Regions from separate parts of the Pseudarthrobacter sp. NKDBFgelt genome, predicted to be linked through region 3. Evidence: predicted binding sites of a transcription regulator. Region 3 holds the regulator's gene; each other region holds the start of a gene.
The links. The regulator Rex, encoded in region 3, represses fermentation and respiration genes when NADH is low (regulators of the CRP and FNR family bind a similar motif). The targets are predictions, from matches to a motif close to CTTGTGAANNNNTTCACAAG.

Region 1: the regulator Rex is predicted to act here: its motif matches at 3,846-3,865, upstream of ACKAE7_RS06475 (glyceraldehyde-3-phosphate dehydrogenase).
Region 2: the regulator Rex is predicted to act here: its motif matches at 2,882-2,901, upstream of ACKAE7_RS09875 (queuosine precursor transporter).

The regions. Positions count from the first base shown of each region.
Region 1 covers NZ_JBJURL010000016.1:9,498-15,394, reverse strand. The annotation lists gene ACKAE7_RS06495 (alpha/beta fold hydrolase) at 1-72, opposite strand, end outside; gene ACKAE7_RS06490 (helix-turn-helix transcriptional regulator) at 146-844, shown strand; gene ACKAE7_RS06485 (HNH endonuclease family protein) at 957-1,754, opposite strand; gene ACKAE7_RS06480 (hypothetical protein) at 1,868-2,077, opposite strand; gene ACKAE7_RS06475 (glyceraldehyde-3-phosphate dehydrogenase) at 2,153-3,631, opposite strand; gene ACKAE7_RS06470 (TspO/MBR family protein) at 3,887-4,432, opposite strand; RNA gene rnpB (RNase P RNA component class A) at 4,478-4,869, opposite strand; gene ACKAE7_RS06460 (YaaA family protein) at 4,927-5,691, shown strand; gene ACKAE7_RS06455 (zinc ribbon domain-containing protein) at 5,695-5,897, opposite strand, start outside.
Region 2 covers NZ_JBJURL010000029.1:31,663-37,559, forward strand. The annotation lists gene ACKAE7_RS09860 (hydroxymethylpyrimidine/phosphomethylpyrimidine kinase) at 1-760, opposite strand, end outside; gene ACKAE7_RS09865 (TIGR01777 family oxidoreductase) at 1,241-2,155, opposite strand; gene ACKAE7_RS09870 (TetR/AcrR family transcriptional regulator) at 2,183-2,839, opposite strand; gene ACKAE7_RS09875 (queuosine precursor transporter) at 3,024-3,767, shown strand; gene tgt (tRNA guanosine(34) transglycosylase Tgt) at 3,904-5,268, opposite strand; gene ACKAE7_RS09885 (SRPBCC family protein) at 5,361-5,897, opposite strand, start outside.
Region 3 covers NZ_JBJURL010000091.1:3,676-9,572, reverse strand. The annotation lists gene ACKAE7_RS18325 (3-deoxy-7-phosphoheptulonate synthase) at 1-292, shown strand, start outside; gene ACKAE7_RS18320 (helix-turn-helix domain-containing protein) at 435-647, shown strand; gene ACKAE7_RS18315 (30S ribosomal protein bS22) at 796-894, shown strand; gene ACKAE7_RS18310 (HAD family phosphatase) at 1,018-1,836, opposite strand; gene ACKAE7_RS18305 (glutaredoxin family protein) at 1,937-2,191, shown strand; gene ACKAE7_RS18300 (redox-sensing transcriptional repressor Rex) at 2,310-3,014, shown strand; gene ACKAE7_RS18295 (hypothetical protein) at 3,077-3,880, opposite strand; gene ACKAE7_RS18290 (hypothetical protein) at 3,990-4,454, opposite strand; gene ACKAE7_RS18285 (YceI family protein) at 4,564-5,112, opposite strand; gene ACKAE7_RS18280 (histidine phosphatase family protein) at 5,324-5,897, shown strand, end outside.

The sequences.
Region 1 (5,897 bases), on a different contig from region 3:
GTCCCATGCCCAAGCGCCCAGCCAGTGGCCGGCAATGAGAATAATGATCGGACTGCTTGCAGTAGTTGTCATGTCAATACCCTCGCAGGCGCCACGGACAAGGGTATGTCACTATTTATGTCATGAATTCGCCGGGGCTTGAACTGTGAAGCGAGTCGAAAGGCTCCATGCTCTATCCGAGATGTTGCGCCGCAGCGGCACGCGCGGGGTTTCCGCCGAACGGTTGGCGGGAGAATTTGAGGTATCTGTGCGCACAATCAAGAGAGACCTCGATGCGTTGGACAACAGCGGCGCGCCTATATGGTCCCGCCCTGGTCCGGGCGGTGGCTACGGATTGGCTGCAGGCGGGTCTTTGCCGCCTGTCAGCCTGTCCCCTGCGCAGGCCGTGGCGCTCATGGCAGCCGTGGCCGCTGCACCCGATGCCCCCTACGCCGATCTGGCAGCAGCAGGCGTCCAAAAGATCCTGGACGTCCTCGATCCCAAAACCCGGGCGCGGGGCGACGAGCTGGCCCACCGCGTCTGGGTCAACGCGCTTCCCGCCTCTTCGCGCGCAATCAAGTCGGCACTGGAAGAGGCGATGGCCGAGCAGCGGGTGATCCGCATTCGTTACACATCGAGAGACGGGACCTCGACCACCCGCGACGTTGAGCCGGTGCTGTTCGCCTCCACCAACGGCCAGTGGTACCTGGTTGGGTGGTGCCGATTGCGCAACGCGATGCGATGGTTCACCGTCTCTGGCATCGAGCGAGCCAGCGTCACCAAGACGGGTTGCGGCGGCCACGCCATCCACGAGGTCGGAGAACCACCAGCAAACGCCAGGCCGGTGCACGGTCGGGGCGAATGAGCAGCTCAAGCACCTCGTCAGGACAACAGGGCCCGACGGCGGCCGTTGCCTGAATACCCGGTCCGATCGGCAGCCACGGGTGACGTCGAACGCGGTACAGCCGGGTTCCGGCTCAGCGGGCGGCAACCGTCTGCTGGCCGGGGCAGGAACCCAGGACGCGCTTCATGGCGTCCTTCTCCGCTTCGGTGACCCACAGGCCGTAGGCGGCCTTCACCGAAACCTGGCGGGCCACATAGTGGCAGCGGATCGACGTGTTTTTGGGAAGCCAGGTGGCGGCGTCACCGGCGCCCTTCTTCTGGTTGGCAGGACCATCTGCGGCAATGAGGTTCAGTGGATCGTTGGCGAGGTTCTGGCGCTCCCCCGCCGTCAGCGACTGTGCGCCTTTCTGCCAGGCGTCACCGAGGGCAACCACATGGTCTATCTGGACCGCCCGGCTGCTGTCTGAGCCGCGGCGGAAGTCCACGAACTGCCCGGTGTAGGGCTCATGGAACGTACCGGCTGCCACCCGGCATCCGGAGCCGTCCGTCAGCACTACGTCGGTGAGGTCGCGGCGCAGGATGTCATTGCGGGTATCGCAGCCGTTCCGGTCCACGTCCTGCCAGGCCTGGCCAAAGGCATCCCGGCTGTAGTCCGACGCGGCGGCGCGTCCCTTGACGGCCAGCCCGTCCAGTGCGGCGAGGGCAGAACCTGCGGGCACCGGGTGCACAGGCTTAACAGGTTTCATCCACGCGGGCTCAAAGACAGGAGCTTCAGTGGGGCCGGAAACCGCAGGCTCCGCTGCGGCAAACTGTCCGGCGGTGAAGAACCAGGACAGGGCCACCATGGCCGCTATTGCAGCTGCCGCCAGGATTCCCCACGCCTGGCGTGAACGCCGTCTCGCCCGCCGATAGGAAGACCAGCTCACGGTCATGGGGTTCCTGGCCTTGCCGTACTCTCATGCACCAGACGAGCCTAGGACACCCCTCCGGCACCCCCGCTGATATCCACAGTGTGGAGGGAAAGTGGAAGGTTACACCGGCGGGGTTACTGCTCCCGCATCACTCTTCGGAGGTCTTCCTCGGCAATAGCCAGCAGCCCTTCGAGCTGGCGCACCCGGTCCTCTCCGACGTCGCCCGTTTTGTGGGCGGCGCGGGCGCCCTCAAGCAGCCGGACAGCCTCCTTGTGGTTGGCTTTGGCGATGTCGAGGGCGTGCTCAAGGGTTGTTTCGTGCTGGAGCGTCGAATCATTTTCCATTCCACCAGTGTGGTCCCGTTTCCCGGCTGATTCCAGCATCATCAGCCGGGAAATCGGGAGACCCTGGCCGGAAACCTAAACGGCGATGGCTGCGAGGGCGGCTGCAGTTTCCTTGGCCGGGAACGACGGCGGGTTCACGCCGGCCATCTCCTCCATGACGCGGACCACCTGGCAGCTGTAACCGAACTCGTTGTCGTACCAGACGTAGAGCACCAGGTTCTTCTCGTTGGAGATCGTGGCCAGGCCGTCAACAATGCCCGCGCGGCGGGAACCGACGAAGTCGGTGGACACCACTTCGGGTGAGTCGATGTAGTCGATCTGCTTGCGCAGGTCCGAGTGCAGGGACATCTCCCGCAGGTAGTTGTTGACCTCGTCCTTGGTGGTCCCGTTCTCCAGGCTCAGGTTCAGGATGGCCAGGGACACGTCCGGGGTGGGGACGCGGATGGAGCTGCCGGTCAGCTTGCCAAGCAGTTCGGGGAGGGCCTTGGCCACGGCCTTGGCGGCGCCGGTCTCCGTGATCACCATGTTCAGTGCCGCCGACCGGCCGCGGCGGTCGCCCTTGTGGAAGTTGTCGATCAGGTTCTGGTCATTGGTGAAGGAGTGGACGGTCTCCACGTGCCCGTGGACCACGCCGAATTTGTCGTTGATGGCCTTGAGCACCGGCGTGATGGCGTTGGTGGTGCAGGACGCTGCGGACACAATCTTGTCCGTATCCTCGATGGTGCCCTGGTTGATGCCGTGCACGATGTTCTTCAGGTCGCCCTTGCCGGGGGCAGTCAGGAGCACCCGCGCAACGCCCTTGCTCTGCAGGTGCTGGGAGAGGCCTTCCGCGTCACGCCAGCGTCCGGTGTTGTCCACCACCAGGGCGTTGCTGATGCCGTAGGCGGTGTAGTCGATGGTGGCCGGGTTGTCCGAGTAAATGACCTGCACCTGGACGCCGTTGGCCGTGATGGTGTTGGCTTCCTCGTCAATCCGGATGGTGCCTTCAAAGGAACCGTGCACGGAGTCGCGGCGCAGCAGGCTGGCCCGCTTGGAGAGATCGTTGTCCGAGCCCTTGCGCACAACGATGGCGCGAAGCCGGAGGCCGTGGCCGCCGCCGGCCTTTTCGATCAGGAGGCGGGCCAGGAGCCGGCCGATCCGGCCGAAGCCGTAAAGCACCACATCGGTGCTGGTGCGGTCATCGCCGCCGCGCTTGCCGACGACGTCGGCCAGTTCCGCGCGGAGGAATTCTTCAAGGGTGGCGCCGTTGCCCTCTTCCTTGAACTTCTGGTTCAGCCGTGCAATGTCGATCGCTGCCGCGCCGAGCTCCAGGTTGGCCAGGGTGTTCAGGAGCGGAGCGGTCTCCTCCAGCAGCAGTTCGTCCTTGCTCATGCGGCGCGCAAAGCGGTGCGCCTTGAGGATGTTCATGGTGGACTTGTTGATCAAACTCCGGCCGTGGATGCTGGTGACCACGTTGTTTTCGCGGTACAGCCGGCCGATCACCGGGATCATGGCCTCGGCGAGGGCCTCGCGGCCCATCCACGTATCAAGACAAGAATCTGACGTCTGGCTCACAGAAATACCTTCCTCGGTTCAGCCGTGTACGTCCTCGTACACGGTTGTCGGCCACCACATGTCGTGCAGGGGCGCCTGCGCCCGCGGGGGTCGGCCCCCGGGCGCCTGGATCACACGCAAAGAAAAACCGCCGGCTGCGAACGCAACTCCGGCGGGAGAACTCCTGCGTCCGCATCCATTCTAAATTGGCTGGCGTCCGTAATTCGGCCCTGACCGAGTGAAATCACTCACAGGTAAAGCCGTTGCGCCAGGACATCAGTTGTGGAGGGCCGAATAGAGATTGAGGCTGGAGGAGAAAACCACCCAGGACAGGTAGGGCAGCATCAACAGGCCTGCTGCGGGGCTGACCGGACCGAAGCGCAGGATGAGGAAGGCAACCGAGGTGCCAAGGGCGGCGATCATCAGGAAAGCCGCCCAGAGGGACGCACCGCCAAACACGGGAAAGAGTCCGAAAAAGGCCAGCGGCCATGCGGCGTTGAGCACCAACTGGGTGAGGTAGCCCGCCAGCGTGCCTCCGGTGAGGGCTCCCTTGCGCCAGACCAGCCAGGCGGCCACCGCAACCGCGGCGTACAGCAGCATCCACATGCTCCTGAACATCCAGCCGGGCGGCATCCAGGGGGCTTTGACCGACCCCGCGAACCAGCCGCTGGAATGCAGGATGATGGGGACCGACGCCGCGGCCCATGCAGCCAGGGAGAGCGAAAAGAAGCCGGCCAGGGCAACAGCCTGTTGGCTGCGTCCGGGGACTTGCTGCGGACGAGCAGCGCCGGGGCTGACTTGCGGGTCATGATTTGCGGGCACGGTTCAGGATCCCCAACACATCGTCCAAGGTCAAACCAGTGTGGATGGATGGGTTGACCGATACGCCGGGTTCTGTGCTCCCGTTCCGTTACCGGCGCGGGAGTAGCGGCCATCCATCTACGAACGCCGTTGCCGGCGCCCTCCAGCGGCCTACCCGGACACTCGGGCGGGCAGCCCTCAAACGTGTCCTGTCTGGCCTTGCTCCGGGTGGGGTTTACCTAGCCTTCCCGGTCACCCGGGAAGCTGGTGGTCTCTTACACCACCGTTTCACCCTTACCTGGTTCGTGCCGCTTTCAAACCGGCGCGACCCAGGCGGTCTGTTCTCTGTGGCACTGGCCTGCGGGTTACCCCGAGTGGGCGTTACCCACCACCCTGCCCTGCGGAGCCCGGACGTTCCTCGAGCCACTTGCGTGACGCGCGGCCGCCTGGTCAACCCATCCAAACTCCAGTCTACCGGTGGGCTTGCCCTTTCCCGCCGCCGGTAGGATCGGACGGTGCTGATTCTGCTTCCCCCTTCCGAAGGCAAGACACCCGCCGTCCGCGGATCCGCCGTCGACTGGCCGTCCCTGAGCTTCCCCGAGTTGAACGCCTGCCGCGCCAAAGTGCTGGATGCGCTGGGAACGGTGAGCGCACACGCGGACGCCCTCGCGCTGCTGGGTGTGGGCGCATCGCTCAAGGACGACGTCCGCCGCAACACGCGGCTTCATGCCGAACCGGCGGCGCCCGCCCACCGGATCTATTCGGGGGTGCTTTATGACGCCCTGGGCTACAAAACCCTCACGGCTGCGCAGCGCCGCAAGGCGGACGCGTCCGTGCTGGTGGTTTCCGCGCTCTGGGGTGTGATCCGTTTTGGTGACAGCGTGCCTGCCTACCGGCTGTCCATGGGTACTGCACTGCCCGACGTCGGCCGCCTCGCCTCGTTCTGGAAGCCGCAGCTCACCGATGCCCTTGCCGGAGCGGTGGAGGGGCAATTGCTGGTGGACTGCCGCTCAAGCACCTATGCGGCGGCGTGGGCGCCGCCCGCTGCCCAGACCGTGTCCGTCAACGTTTTCACCGAAGTGAACGGGGTCCGCAAGGTGGTGAGCCACTTCGCCAAGCACACCCGGGGCGAACTGGCCCGGCACCTGCTGGTGCGGCGAGGGAAGGCCCCGGCAACGCCGTCGGAACTCCTAAAGGCAACGCGGGAAGTGTGGGCCGCGGAACTGGTTGAGGGTTCAGCCCGGAAGCCGCACGCCCTGAACATCATCCTGCCGGGCTGAGAGTCAGGCCCACTCCTCCGAGCGGACCAGGATGGCGCCGGAGTCCGGGCAGAAGACGATGTCGTCGGCAGCTGCGGCCTTGACCTCGGCAAGGTCGCCGGGGCTCAACTTCATGCCGGACGCCTCGGACGTGCCATGGAACAGCCTGGCGGCGCCCACTCCGCGCCTGGCCAGCGTCTTTTCATAGACGGCCAGCAGGCCCGCAT
Region 2 (5,897 bases), on a different contig from region 3:
CCCCCTTGGCGAGTTCGGCAGTCACGGCGGCAGCCAGCGAGCAGCCGGCGCCGGAGACAGCCACCTCGCCCACCTTGGGTGCGCTCAGGACTTCCAGGGTTTCGCCGTCGTAGAACACGTCGACGGCGTCCGGGCCTTCCAGCCGCACCCCGCCCTTGGCGAGTACGGCCGCGCCGCTGATTTCGTGGATGCGGATGGCGGCGGCCTTGAGGGACTCGACATCGGTGATTTCCAGGCCAGATAGCGATTCGGCCTCAAAATGGTTGGGTGTGACAAACGTGGCCAGCGGCAGGATCTGCGCCTTGAGGGCCTGGTCCGTGTCCAGCGCGTGCCCCGGCTCCTGGCCCTTGCAGATCAGGACCGGATCCAGGACCACGTTGCCAAAACTGTTGGCTTCCAGTGCACCAGCCACGGTGGCGATGGTGGCGGGGCTGCCCAGCATCCCGATCTTGACGGTGTCCAGCACCGGCCGGCCGGGCAGTGGTTGACCATCTGATGCCAGCCCGTAAGCGGCCGTGGTCGCCTCCAGCTGGTCCGCGATGACCTGCTGGTCCACCGGGACAAACCGGTGGTTCCAATTGTCGTTCGGGTCGAACGAGACGATGCACGTCAGGTTGGCGATGCCAAAGACCCCCAGCTCCTGGAACGTCTTCAGGTCGGCCTGGGCACCGGCGCCGCCGGTGGCCTCTGAACCGGCGATCGTCAGGACAACGGCCGGAGCGGCAGCGGGGGACTGGACATCAGCGGAAACGGAAGTCATGGCACCATCCTGCCATCCGGCGTCGAACGCCCGCTTTGTGGGGCCGTACAGCATCTGGACGTGCGGCTGGTCAGGGTTCCAAGACCGCCGCTGCTGGCGACGGCCCAGCGTCGTGGCCCTGTTCCGCTTCATCGTGCGCCTTGACGATTGGTACCACGGCCGAGCGGCCCAGCGCGGCGCAAAATCCGGCCCATAGCGCTAAGCCCCACATCGAATACCACCGGGTGCCAACGAGGAAGAGAAGTGTCACCATGCCGGTGACGATGCCGGCCCCGCCTATAGCGAGGATATGAATCCACTGGTTGCGGACAGACCGCAGAAGCATCCCCACCAGAAGAGCCAGCGGCATGCCGAATAGCAGGGCCGCTCCAATTGAGAATACGTACCCCGGGGGACCGAATGGCAGGCCAAAGACAAAGACAGTAAGGGCGGCGCCGAGGAGGAAGGCGGCGGGGCCGAAAGTCACCCTGCGCGGCCGGCTCACCTGGCTTTGGCGATCTGCTGGAGCGCGCGGCCCAGTTCTGGCTGGCTGTAGACGAAGCCCGCGTCCAGCAGCTTCTCCGGCTGGACCCAGCGGCTCTTCAGGACCAGTTCCGTCTCTGTCCGGATCAGTACGGCACCGAGCCGCAGCAGCCAGGCAGGAGTGGGGATGCCGAACCGGGCCCCGTAGGCCCGGCGGACCATGCGCATCAGTTCGCGGTTTGTCACCACATCCGGCGAAGCCACGTTCACCGGCCCGGTGATGTCCTTCCGCGCATGCAGGAAACGGACGCACCGGTACAGATCCTCCACATGGATCCAGCTGAATTTCTGCGTGCCTGGTCCCATTCGGCCGCCCAGGCCCAGCCGGGCCAGGTTGGCGAACGGCCGCAGCGCGCCGCCGCCGCGGCCCAGGACGATGGCGATCCGCAGCGGAATCTTGCGTGTCCCCGGCGTCACGGCGGCGTCGAGTTCCGCTTCCCAGGCGCGGGCAACGTCCACGGAGAATCCCGTTCCGGGTTCGCCGTCACGTTCCGACTGCGGGCGGTCGACGGCGTTGCGGTAGATGGTGCCGGTGCTCGCATTGAGCCAGGTCGACGGCGGCTGCCGGCAAAGTGCGATGGCGCGGCCAAGTGCCGCCGTGGTCGCAACGCGGGACTGCAGTATGGCTGCCTTGTTCCGGTCGTTGTAGCGGCAGGAGACGGAGCGTCCGGCGAGGTTCACGAGAAACTCCGCACCGTCCAGCACCTGGGCCAGGCGGCCGTCGTCGTCATCCCACGTGGCCGCTGGCGAACCCTTGGCGCCTTCACGGCCAATGGTGCGCACGGTCCAGCCATCCTTCTCGAAGCGGGCCCGGATATATCTGCCGATGAATCCGGAAGCTCCAGCCAGTACCACCGTTCTGGTGCCGCTCATTTTCCCCCCAATGTGTTGTTTCGGTCTTCAGCCGCGGATGCTGCGGCTCAGGCTCAGGAAATCGTCCAGGATCCTGCCGACACCGGGAACCCTGGCCAATGAGAGTCCCCTAGTGATCAGCGGGACGGCGCCGTCCACCAGGCGCCTGGTCCGCTGCTGCCCGTCGGAGGTGTCGTAGACCCAGAAGAGGGTGACGGCCATGTAGAAAAGCCACAGCAGTTCCGGGAGATCGGACCTGAGCTTTTTCGGTGCCGGCGGTTTCGCGGCCTCAACCGCCGTGCGGAAGATGTCCAGCGACGCTTCGCGCGCCGCCGTTGACCCTGCGGCGAAGGGATTGACCGGGGACGTCGGGCGGATGGCGGTGGCTATGAAGTCGCCGCCGAACCGGTGGTAGGGGGCCATGGCGTCCAGGCCCGTGTGAAGGGTGGCCCTAAGCCGGCTGGTGAGGTCGGCAGCGTCCTTGAGCGCTTCGGCCGCCCTGACCGCGTGCTCCGCCTGGACCTGCAGATACAGCTCCTGGACCAGATCGTCCTTGGACGCGAAGTAGTAATAGGCGTTGCCCACCGAGACGCCCGCCTCCGCTGCGATGGCGCGCATGGTGGTTTTGGCGAAGCCGATCTCCCGGAACATCCGCAGGGCGACGCCGGCCACCAGCTGGCGCGTCTGCTCGCTCTTTGCGGTCATGGGCTTCCCTTAGATTTGAACGTGTTCAAGAAAGATACCACAGATTTGAACGCGTTCAGATTGGGGTCATCACGCTGCCGCACGGCAGCCTCCCGTGCAGTGGGAGAATTGGGGGACAGTGCTAATACAGCCGGTGTTCCCGCTCCCCGGGCACCGAGCGAACCACTACGAACGGACCTCCGCCATGACCCCTGTTTCAGGCCACCACGCCCTTCCCCAAAACACCCCAGTTCCGGACCGTCCACGGTTCGCCTCGATCGGCTCCCCGTACTTCGGCATCATGCTGGCGATCATGGCGGTAGTGCTGATCCTGTCCAACATCGGGGCGTCCAAGGGAGTGGCCATCGGGCCGATCATCACCGACGGCGGCTTCTTCCTTTTCCCGCTGGCGTACATCCTGGGCGACGTCATCAGCGAGGTCTACGGCTTCAAGGTGGCACGCAAAGCCATCCTCACCACCTTCGGGCTGTCCGTCTTCGCATCGCTCTGCTACTGGGCAATCATCGCCCTGCCCGGATTCGACGACGAGTTCGGAACGTCCAAGCAGGCAGCCCTGGAAGGCGCCCTCGGTCCCGTTCCGCAGATCGTGCTGGCGTCGCTGCTGGCGTTCCTGGCCGGGCAGACCATCAACTCCTGGATCATGGTGCGGATGAAGGCACGCTCCGGCGAGAAGTCCCTGTGGGCCCGCATCATGGGCTCCTCGGTGGCCGGCGAGTTCGTGGACACGCTGATCTTCTGCAGCATCGCCGCCTCGGTCATCGGAATAACGGATGCCGCGACCTTTGTGAACTACGTGGTGGTGGGCTTCGTGTACAAGACCCTGGTGGAGTTCATCCTGGTGCCGGTGACGTCGCTGGTGATCCGGTGGGTGAAGAAGCGGGAACCCAGCTACGGGGTCCCGGCGGCAGCGGTGACGAACGCAGCGTAGCCGCCGCCCGGCGTCGTACCTTCCACCTGCAGCGGGATCGCCGGAAAGCTGCAGGCCCGCCGGAACGCACCGGCGAACTCGCCCTGTTCCGGCGATTTCGGCGACGGCGGCCCGGCGCCTGCGTGCGCCGGGCAGGCTACGAGTAGTACTGCCCCAGCGTCTCCGCCTTGAAGTCGAAGAAGGTCCCATCCTCGATGGCCAGGCGGGCGTCGTCCACCATCTTTACCACGAACCGTTCGTTGTGGATGGAGATCAGCGTGGCGGAGAGCATCTCCTTCGCCTTGAAGAGGTGGTGGATGTAGGCCCGCGAGTAGTTGGTGCAGGCATAGCAGTCGCAGCCGTCCTGGAGCGGGCCGAAATCGCGCTTGTACTTGGCGCCGGAGAGGTTGAAGCGTCCCTGCGGCGTGTAGAAGGCGGAGTTTCGGGCCACCCGCGTGGGGGAGACGCAGTCGAAGGTGTCCGCGCCGTTCTCGATGGCCGTGAAGATGTCATCCGGCTCGGAGATGCCCAGCAGGTGGCGGGGCTTGTCCTCAGGCAGTTCCTCGTTGCACCAGCGGACAATTGTGCCGAGGTTCTCCTTTTCAAGTGCCCCGCCGATGCCAAACCCGTCGAACGGCATGGCGCCGAGGTCCCGGCACGCCTTGCGGCGCAGGTCCTCGTACTGCGCGCCCTGGATCACGCCGAACAGGGCCTGGTACGGCTTGCCCGCCCGGGACGAGGTCAGCCGGAAGTGCTCCTGGAGGCACCTCAGCGCCCACAGGCGGGTCCGCTCGAGCGATTCCTCCTGGTACCTGCGGGAGTTCTGAAGGGTGGTCAGCTCATCGAAGGCGAACATGATGTCCGCGCCGATCTGGTGCTGCACCTGCATGGAAATTTCGGGGGAGAACCGGTGCCGGTCACCGTTGAGGTGGCTCTTGAACCACACGCCGTCGTCGTCAATGTGGGCCAGGCGTTCCTTTCCGGGGGCGACGGCGTCATCCGGGCCGGGCGCGCCCGCGGCAGTAACGGTGTTCATGTCGATGACCTTCTTGAAACCCGAGCCCAGGCTCATCACCTGGAATCCGCCGGAGTCCGTGAAGGTGGGTCCGGACCAGTTCATAAAGGCGCCAAGGCCGCCTGCCTCGTCCAGGATGTCCGCGCCCGGCTGCAGGTACAGGTGGTAGGCGTTGGCCAGCACAGCCTGCGCGCCGAGGTCTGCCACGGCCTCAGGCAGCACTGCCTTGACGGTGGCTTTGGTTCCGACGGCGATGAACGCGGGGGTCTGGATCTCACCGTGGGGCGTGGAGATGGTGCCGGTCCGTCCCAGGAACTGGCCGCCGTTGGAGGCAACCTGGGCAGCGGATGGCGGGCAGTTATCACCGAGGCGGGTGCCCACCCGGAAGGAGAATTCCGACTGCCGGTCCGCCGCGGCGCCGGCCGCAGTCCACGGGGCCGTTCCAGTAAGGGCCGTTTCAGCCGTGGCGGCGGCAGGGAAAGGAGCTGGGGCAGGGTTGGCTGGCACCGTACCAGTGTGCCAGCTTTCCGTCCCGTCCCGGCAACCGCACCGGCTACCGCCCGGCTGCCGCCCGGCAACCGGGCTGTCAGCTCACCCGGTCAGCTGACCGGTTCGGATGCCGGGTAGTTCTCAGCCCGCCAGGAATCCCAGGAGGAGCGTACCGATTCGAGCCTGGCGGCGCCCAGGTCGTAGGTGGAGGCGATGACCAGCGAGCCTTCGCCGTCCTGGCGTACGTCCTTGATCGCGGGATGGTCGGCCACCACCAGGAGTCCCTCACCATGCTCGGCATAGTCGTGGACGGTGAGCCCCACCTGGTGGCTGGTCCGGTACCAGACCTTGCCGCTGATCTCCTCACCGGTCCCCAGCTGCACCTGGTAGTTTTCGCCCGGCGCCGGGAGATCGGAAAGCCCAAGCTTTTCGATCGCGGAGCCCTGTCCTTCCGTGAGGTGCAGGAACAGTGTGTGGCGCTTGCCGTGAGGATGGCGTTCCAAGGCAAAACGGAGCTGCTGCAGGAACGTGAGCCAGCCCTGGGTGATGTCCTCGTCCCAGGCAGCCCATTCGGAATCGTGGTCCAGCGCCCCGCGGGTCACGCTGACCTGCGTTCCGTGGGGCACGGGTTTCAGCTCAAAGACGTC
Region 3 (5,897 bases):
CGCCAGCCATGCCAACAGCGGCAAGAGCCACCACAGGCAGGCCGAGGTGGCGCTGGAGATCGGTGCGCAGCTCGAGGACGGCGGCACGTCGGCGCAGGCGATTGCCGGCGTCATGCTGGAAAGCTTCCTGGTGGGCGGTGCGCAGAACCTGGATGTTGCGGAGCACGCGGCCGGACGGGCTGAGCTGGTGTACGGGCAGAGTGTCACCGACGCCTGCATGGAGTGGGACGTTTCGGTCTCCGTCCTGGACCAGCTGGCGGCGTCCGCGCGCAAGCGCCGGGAAGCGAACTAGGGGGATTTACTACTTTCACTTCTGCCACAGGAACATCTAGAGTATCTAGATAAGTGGTTGGTGGATGGCTCAGCATCGGAACACCGCATTGGCATGTACCTGGGGTCACTGTTGTCCATCCGTCAGCAAAGGAAATAGGGAAATGTCGGCAGAACAGAACTTCTCCAACGCGAAGTTCCTGACCGTGGCTGAAGTCGCCCAGGTCATGCGCGTCTCCAAAATGACTGTGTACCGGCTGGTGCACTCCGGCGAAATGCCGGCAGTGCGCTTCGGCCGCTCCTACCGGGTTCCGGAACAGGCCGTTGAGCAGTACCTCAAAGGTGCTGTCGTGGACGGCCACACTGAGACAGCTTGAGCAACTGTCCGTAGCCGCCTCCCGGAAGCGGTACCCTGTTAAGGAACGTTTTACGTCATTGTAAGAATCTGTCAGTTGTTCAGTTCGTAGCTCTGTCCACGAACATTTCCATCAGACAGGTACTGCATCTAGTTTGTAAGGAACTTACGTGGGTTCAGTTATTAAGAAGCGTCGCAAGCGTATGGCCAAGAAGAAGCACCGCAAGCTGCTTCGCAAGACCCGTCACCAGCGCCGCAACAAGAAGTAGAGATACTTCAACAGCGCAGAAATGCCCGTCGCCTTCCGAGGCGGCGGGCATTTCTTTATCCCCGGCACCAACCAGGTAGCAGTAAGTGTCGTTTTGAGGGCCCAAAACGACACTTACGGCTACCTAGATGCGCGGGCCCCGGATGCGGGCGAAGCCCTTCCAGAGCCCGTAGACGGCGCCGCCGGCCGTTGCGGCTTTGAGGCCGAACGTGGCTGCTCGCCGGCCGGACCGGAAATCGTAGACCGGCCAGTTGTTGTCGCGGGCGTGCCGGCGCAGGCGGGCATCCGGGTTGATGGCCACCGGGTGGCCTACCAGGGTGAGCAGCGGAATGTCGTTGTAGGAGTCGCTGTACGCCCAGCAGCGCTTGAGGTCCAGCTCCTCGGCGTCCGCAATGGCCTGGACAGCCACGGCCTTGGCCGAACCGTGCAGGATGTCACCCACCAGGCGGCCGGTGTACATGCCCTCGGAAATTTCGCCCACCGTCCCCAGTGCCCCGGTCAGCCCCAGCCGGGTGGAGATCACGGTGGCCACTTCGATGGGGGTGGCGGTCACCAGCCACACCCGGCGGCCCACGCGCAGGTGCTGCTCCGCCAGCGCTTTGGCGCCCGGCCAGATGCGGGAGGCGATCATTTCGTCGTAGACCTCTTCGCCGAGCGCCTTGATGTCGTCAACCGTGATGCCCGCGGCCAGCGTCAGTGCGGAGTCGCGGACTGCGTGGACATCGTCCATGTTTTCGCCGCGGGCCACGAACTTGAGCTGCTTCCACGCGAATCCGGCGGCCTGGGCCATGGTGAACGCCCCGCGCTGGTGCATCTTGCGGGCAACGTGGAAGAGGCTGGCGCCGCGCATCAGGGTGTTGTCCACATCGAAGAACGCCGCCTCGCCCGGTTGCGGCGCAGCAACCGGTTTGGTGACTACGGCAACGTACTTCTCCTCGGGCATGCAGTCGAGTCTAGTCAATCCACTGTTCAATCCCCGTTTAGCCTTGTCCACCCCTTGCCCGGCGTCGCCGGACCCACGGGAACGGGACTACGGTTAAGGCATGGCCATACCCCGCGTTGTCCTGATCACCAAGGCAGACTGCCACCTCTGCGAAGACGCGCGCGACGCCGTCAGCCGGGTTACCGCCTCGCTGGGACTTGAGTGGAGCGAAGAGCTGGTGGACAACCAGCCGGAACTCCGTGAGCGCTACGCGGAGGAAATCCCGGTGGTGCTGGTGGATGGCGTGCAGCGCGACTTCTGGAAAATCGACGAAGCCCGGCTGGCACGCGTGCTCCAGCGGGCCATGGCGCAGTAGGGGAGCAGAACCGTGGCGGAGAGGCTTGTCGCGTCCCTTGCATCGGCGGCACCTGCTTTGATGGCATTGCCGGTTGGGCCCTAGAGTGGAGTCACAACGCGATGCGAGGGAGGGGCTGGTGGCTTCGCTGGATTCAACCCCCCAGGCTGTCCCGGACCTGCCGGGAGCTGCGGGCACGGCAGCCAAACAGATTCCGCCCGCTGCAGTGGCCCGGCTGACACTCTACCTCCGTGCCCTTAATACGCTTCTGGCCGAGGGCGTGGAGCGGGTCTCCTCCGAATCCCTTGCCGAGGCCTCCGGCGTCAGCTCCGCAACGCTCCGCAAGGATCTTTCCCATGTGGGCTCCTACGGCACCCGCGGTGTGGGCTATGAGGTGCAGTACCTCAGCCGGCACATCGCCGCCGCCCTGGGCCTCACCCACGACTGGAAGGTGGCCATCGTCGGTGCCGGCAACCTGGGCAAGGCCCTTGCGCGGTACGGCGGCTTCGAATCCCGGGGCTTCGACGTCGTGGCCATCTTTGACGCGGACCAGATGGTGGTGGGCAACGAGGTCGGCTGGCTGCGCGTCAGCGATGTGGCGGACCTGGAAACCGTGCTCCACCGCACGGGAGCCAATATGGTGGTCCTCGCCCTGCCCGCGTCCGTGGCCCAGGACATCTGCGACCGCGTGGTGGCGGCCGGGGTCCGCAGCGTCCTCAGCTTCGCCCCCATCATGCTCCAGGTGCCGGAAGGCGTTAACCTTCGCAAGGTGGACATGGCAACGGAACTGCAGATCCTCGCCTATCACGCACAACGGGCGCAGGCCCCGGGGCAGACCGCCTAGATTACGTCAGCGGTGCTTGCTGGTTCCGGGGCCCACGCCCGAAGGGTGGGTGGTGCTTGGAGTTACCGTCCGTACGGGTTACCCATATTGCCGCCGTAAGGGTTGGCGAACGGCTGCTGGCGCCGGAAATACGGGGCCGAGGCCGGCAGGTAGAGCAGCACGATGGCCGCGATCCCCAGCAGGGTGCCGATGGTTGCAAAGCTTGGCGGGCCGAAGAGGCCGAAGATGGACAGTGCCGCGAAGACCGTGCCCAGGATCCGTGCCCAGTTCTTGCCCTTGCGGACGAAGAATGCCACCAGCAAGTAGAGGGCGAGCCCGATGATGGCGAACACCACCAGGGTGCCGGCGATGACGCCCTTCATATCCTCGTAGGTGACTCCAGCGCCGCTGCCCTCAATCTGAGTTTCGAAGGCGTCTCGGAACATGGGATCGTCCAGCGTGGTCAGCCCGGTCAGCATCGAAATGACAAAGATCGCGGCGGATGCAATCAACAGCCAGAAGGAGATGTTGACCATCTGGGGGACGCCCGTGCTGCCGGACGGCTGGGGCTGCTCCGACGGATACTGCGCGTACGGGGACTGTCCGTACGGCTGCTGGCCATAGCCGGGTGCTGCCGGCGGATTCTGTCCGAACTGCGGCGGGTTCTGCCCGTACTGGGGTGCGCCGGACTGGCCGTACTGCGGCGGGTTCTGCCCATACTGCGGGGCATTCTGTCCATACTGCGGTGCTCCGGACTGCTGGCCGTACTGGGGCTGGTTTTGGCCATACTGGGGTGCATTCTGGCCGTAGCGCGGACCCTGGCTGCCAGACTCGGAGCCGGGCTCGGGCTCGTTCGGAACGGGAGGCGGGACGGGGGGAGTGCTCATGGGCGGTCCTTTTGCGTGTCGGGTTCCAGGTAAATCGCCGGGATCGGTCCTGTCCCCTACCCCCAGCATCACTTACGTCCACCGTACCCCCGGGCAGGCGCCTTGTGGGTCATTCGGAAGAGGTATTCCCGGAGCGGGCCGCCGTGAAGAAGGCTTGGGAATTGGGCAGCCACAGCAGGACCGTTGCCGCCAGGCTGATGAGGAACGTTGCCCAGTTGCCGCCCTGGCCCACGCCCATCATGGCGTTGGCCACCGCCAGGATTAGGGTGGCGCCGGTGAGGGCCGTGAGGCCCAGCCGGGCCCAATGCTTTCCGTCCTTCATGGCAAGGGCGAGGACAATCTGCGCAGCACCGACCGCTGCCGCCAGCAGCATGAGCAGGAGCACCAGCGTGGCCGCCCCTGGTGCCGCGGCAAAGAGCACCAGCGACGCCAGCATGCCCAGCATTCCACCCAGCAGGCCCAGGATGCCGCCCACAAACCAGATCCAGAAGGAGACCTTGAGTTCGGTGGGCAGGCCCGTCACCAGGAACATTCGGGCAAAACCGCTCCGCGGCGCGCTGGGTGAATTGCTCATGGCCCTCACTGTAAACCCCGCCGGGACCCGGAAGGAGCGGTGTGCTTAAAGACGGCACCCCGGCGCCGGACTGCGGGAGTCCAGGGCCGGGGTGCCGGAGCGGAAGGAATTATGCCGCGGGAGCGATGAAGGCGAGTTCGAGGTTGATGGCAACCTTGTCGCTCACCAGGACGCCGCCGGTCTCGAGGATGGCGTTCCAGGTCAGGCCGAAGTCCTTGCGGCTGATTGTGGTCTCGGCGGAAACGCCTGCACGGGTGTTGCCGAAGGGGTCAACAGCCACACCGTTGAACTCGGTGTCCAGGGTGACGGGGCGGGTGACACCCTTGATGGTTAGGTCGCCGGTCAGCTCGTAGCTGTCGCCCTTGGCCACGAGGCCGTTGGAGACAAAGGAGATTTCGGGAAACTTCTCCACGTCGAAGAAGTCCTCGCCCTTGACGTGGCCGTCGCGGTTTACGTCGCCGGAATCGAAGCTGGCGGTGTTGATGGTGGCGTTGATCCGGGCGCCGGTGACGTCCTCGGGGAGGTCAAGGGTGGCATCGGCTTCGGTGAACTGGCCGCGGACCTTGCTGATGCCTGCGTGGCGGACCGTGAAGCCGATCTCGCTGTGTGAGTTGTCCAGGGTCCAGGTGCCGGTGGTGATGTCTGCGGGAAGTGCCATGGTGATGCTCCTTGGGTTTGCGTACTGTCGGGTTTGCTGTTGAAACTTCATCTGTTGAAGTCTCAACTAACTGCTGCATCCAGTATAAACATGCATTTGCATGTTTTGTTCCCGACTTCGGAACATTTCTTCAAAAACTTCAGTTCTACTCTCTGTAGAAGCTTGTGCGGGAGATTTCGGATCGCACGCCATCTTTGAGAAACTGGTAAACATGCCCCAAGCCACTGTCCATTTGCTCCGCCACGGCGAGGTCCACAATCCCGACGGCGTTCTGTACGGACGGCTGCCCGAATTCCACCTCTCCGAACTGGGGCAGGAGATGGCACGCACCCTCGCCGAACACTTCAGCCGCCGCGCCGCCGGCGGTGCCCGTATCACCTACCTGGCAGCCTCGCCGCTGGACCGTGCGCAGGAAACTGCCCGGCCGACGTCGGACGCCCTGCGCCTGCAGATCCACACGGACGAGCGGATCATCGAGGCGGAGAACTACTTCGAGGGCATGAGGGTCACCAAGGCTGAGCTGCGCCGCCCGAAGCACTGGCCGCGGCTGGTCAATCCGCTGCGGCCGTCCTGGGGCGAACCGTACAAGAAGCAGGCTTCCCGGGTGATGGAGGCGGTCCAGGACGCGCGGCTGCGTGCCATCGAACTGGCGGCCGGGGACTTCGGGACGGACGGGCCGGAAGCCATCATGGTCAGCCACCAGCTACCCATCTGGGCCACCCGCCTCAGCGCTGAGGGAAAGCCGCTGTGGCATGACCCGCGGAAACGCGAATGCACCCTGACCT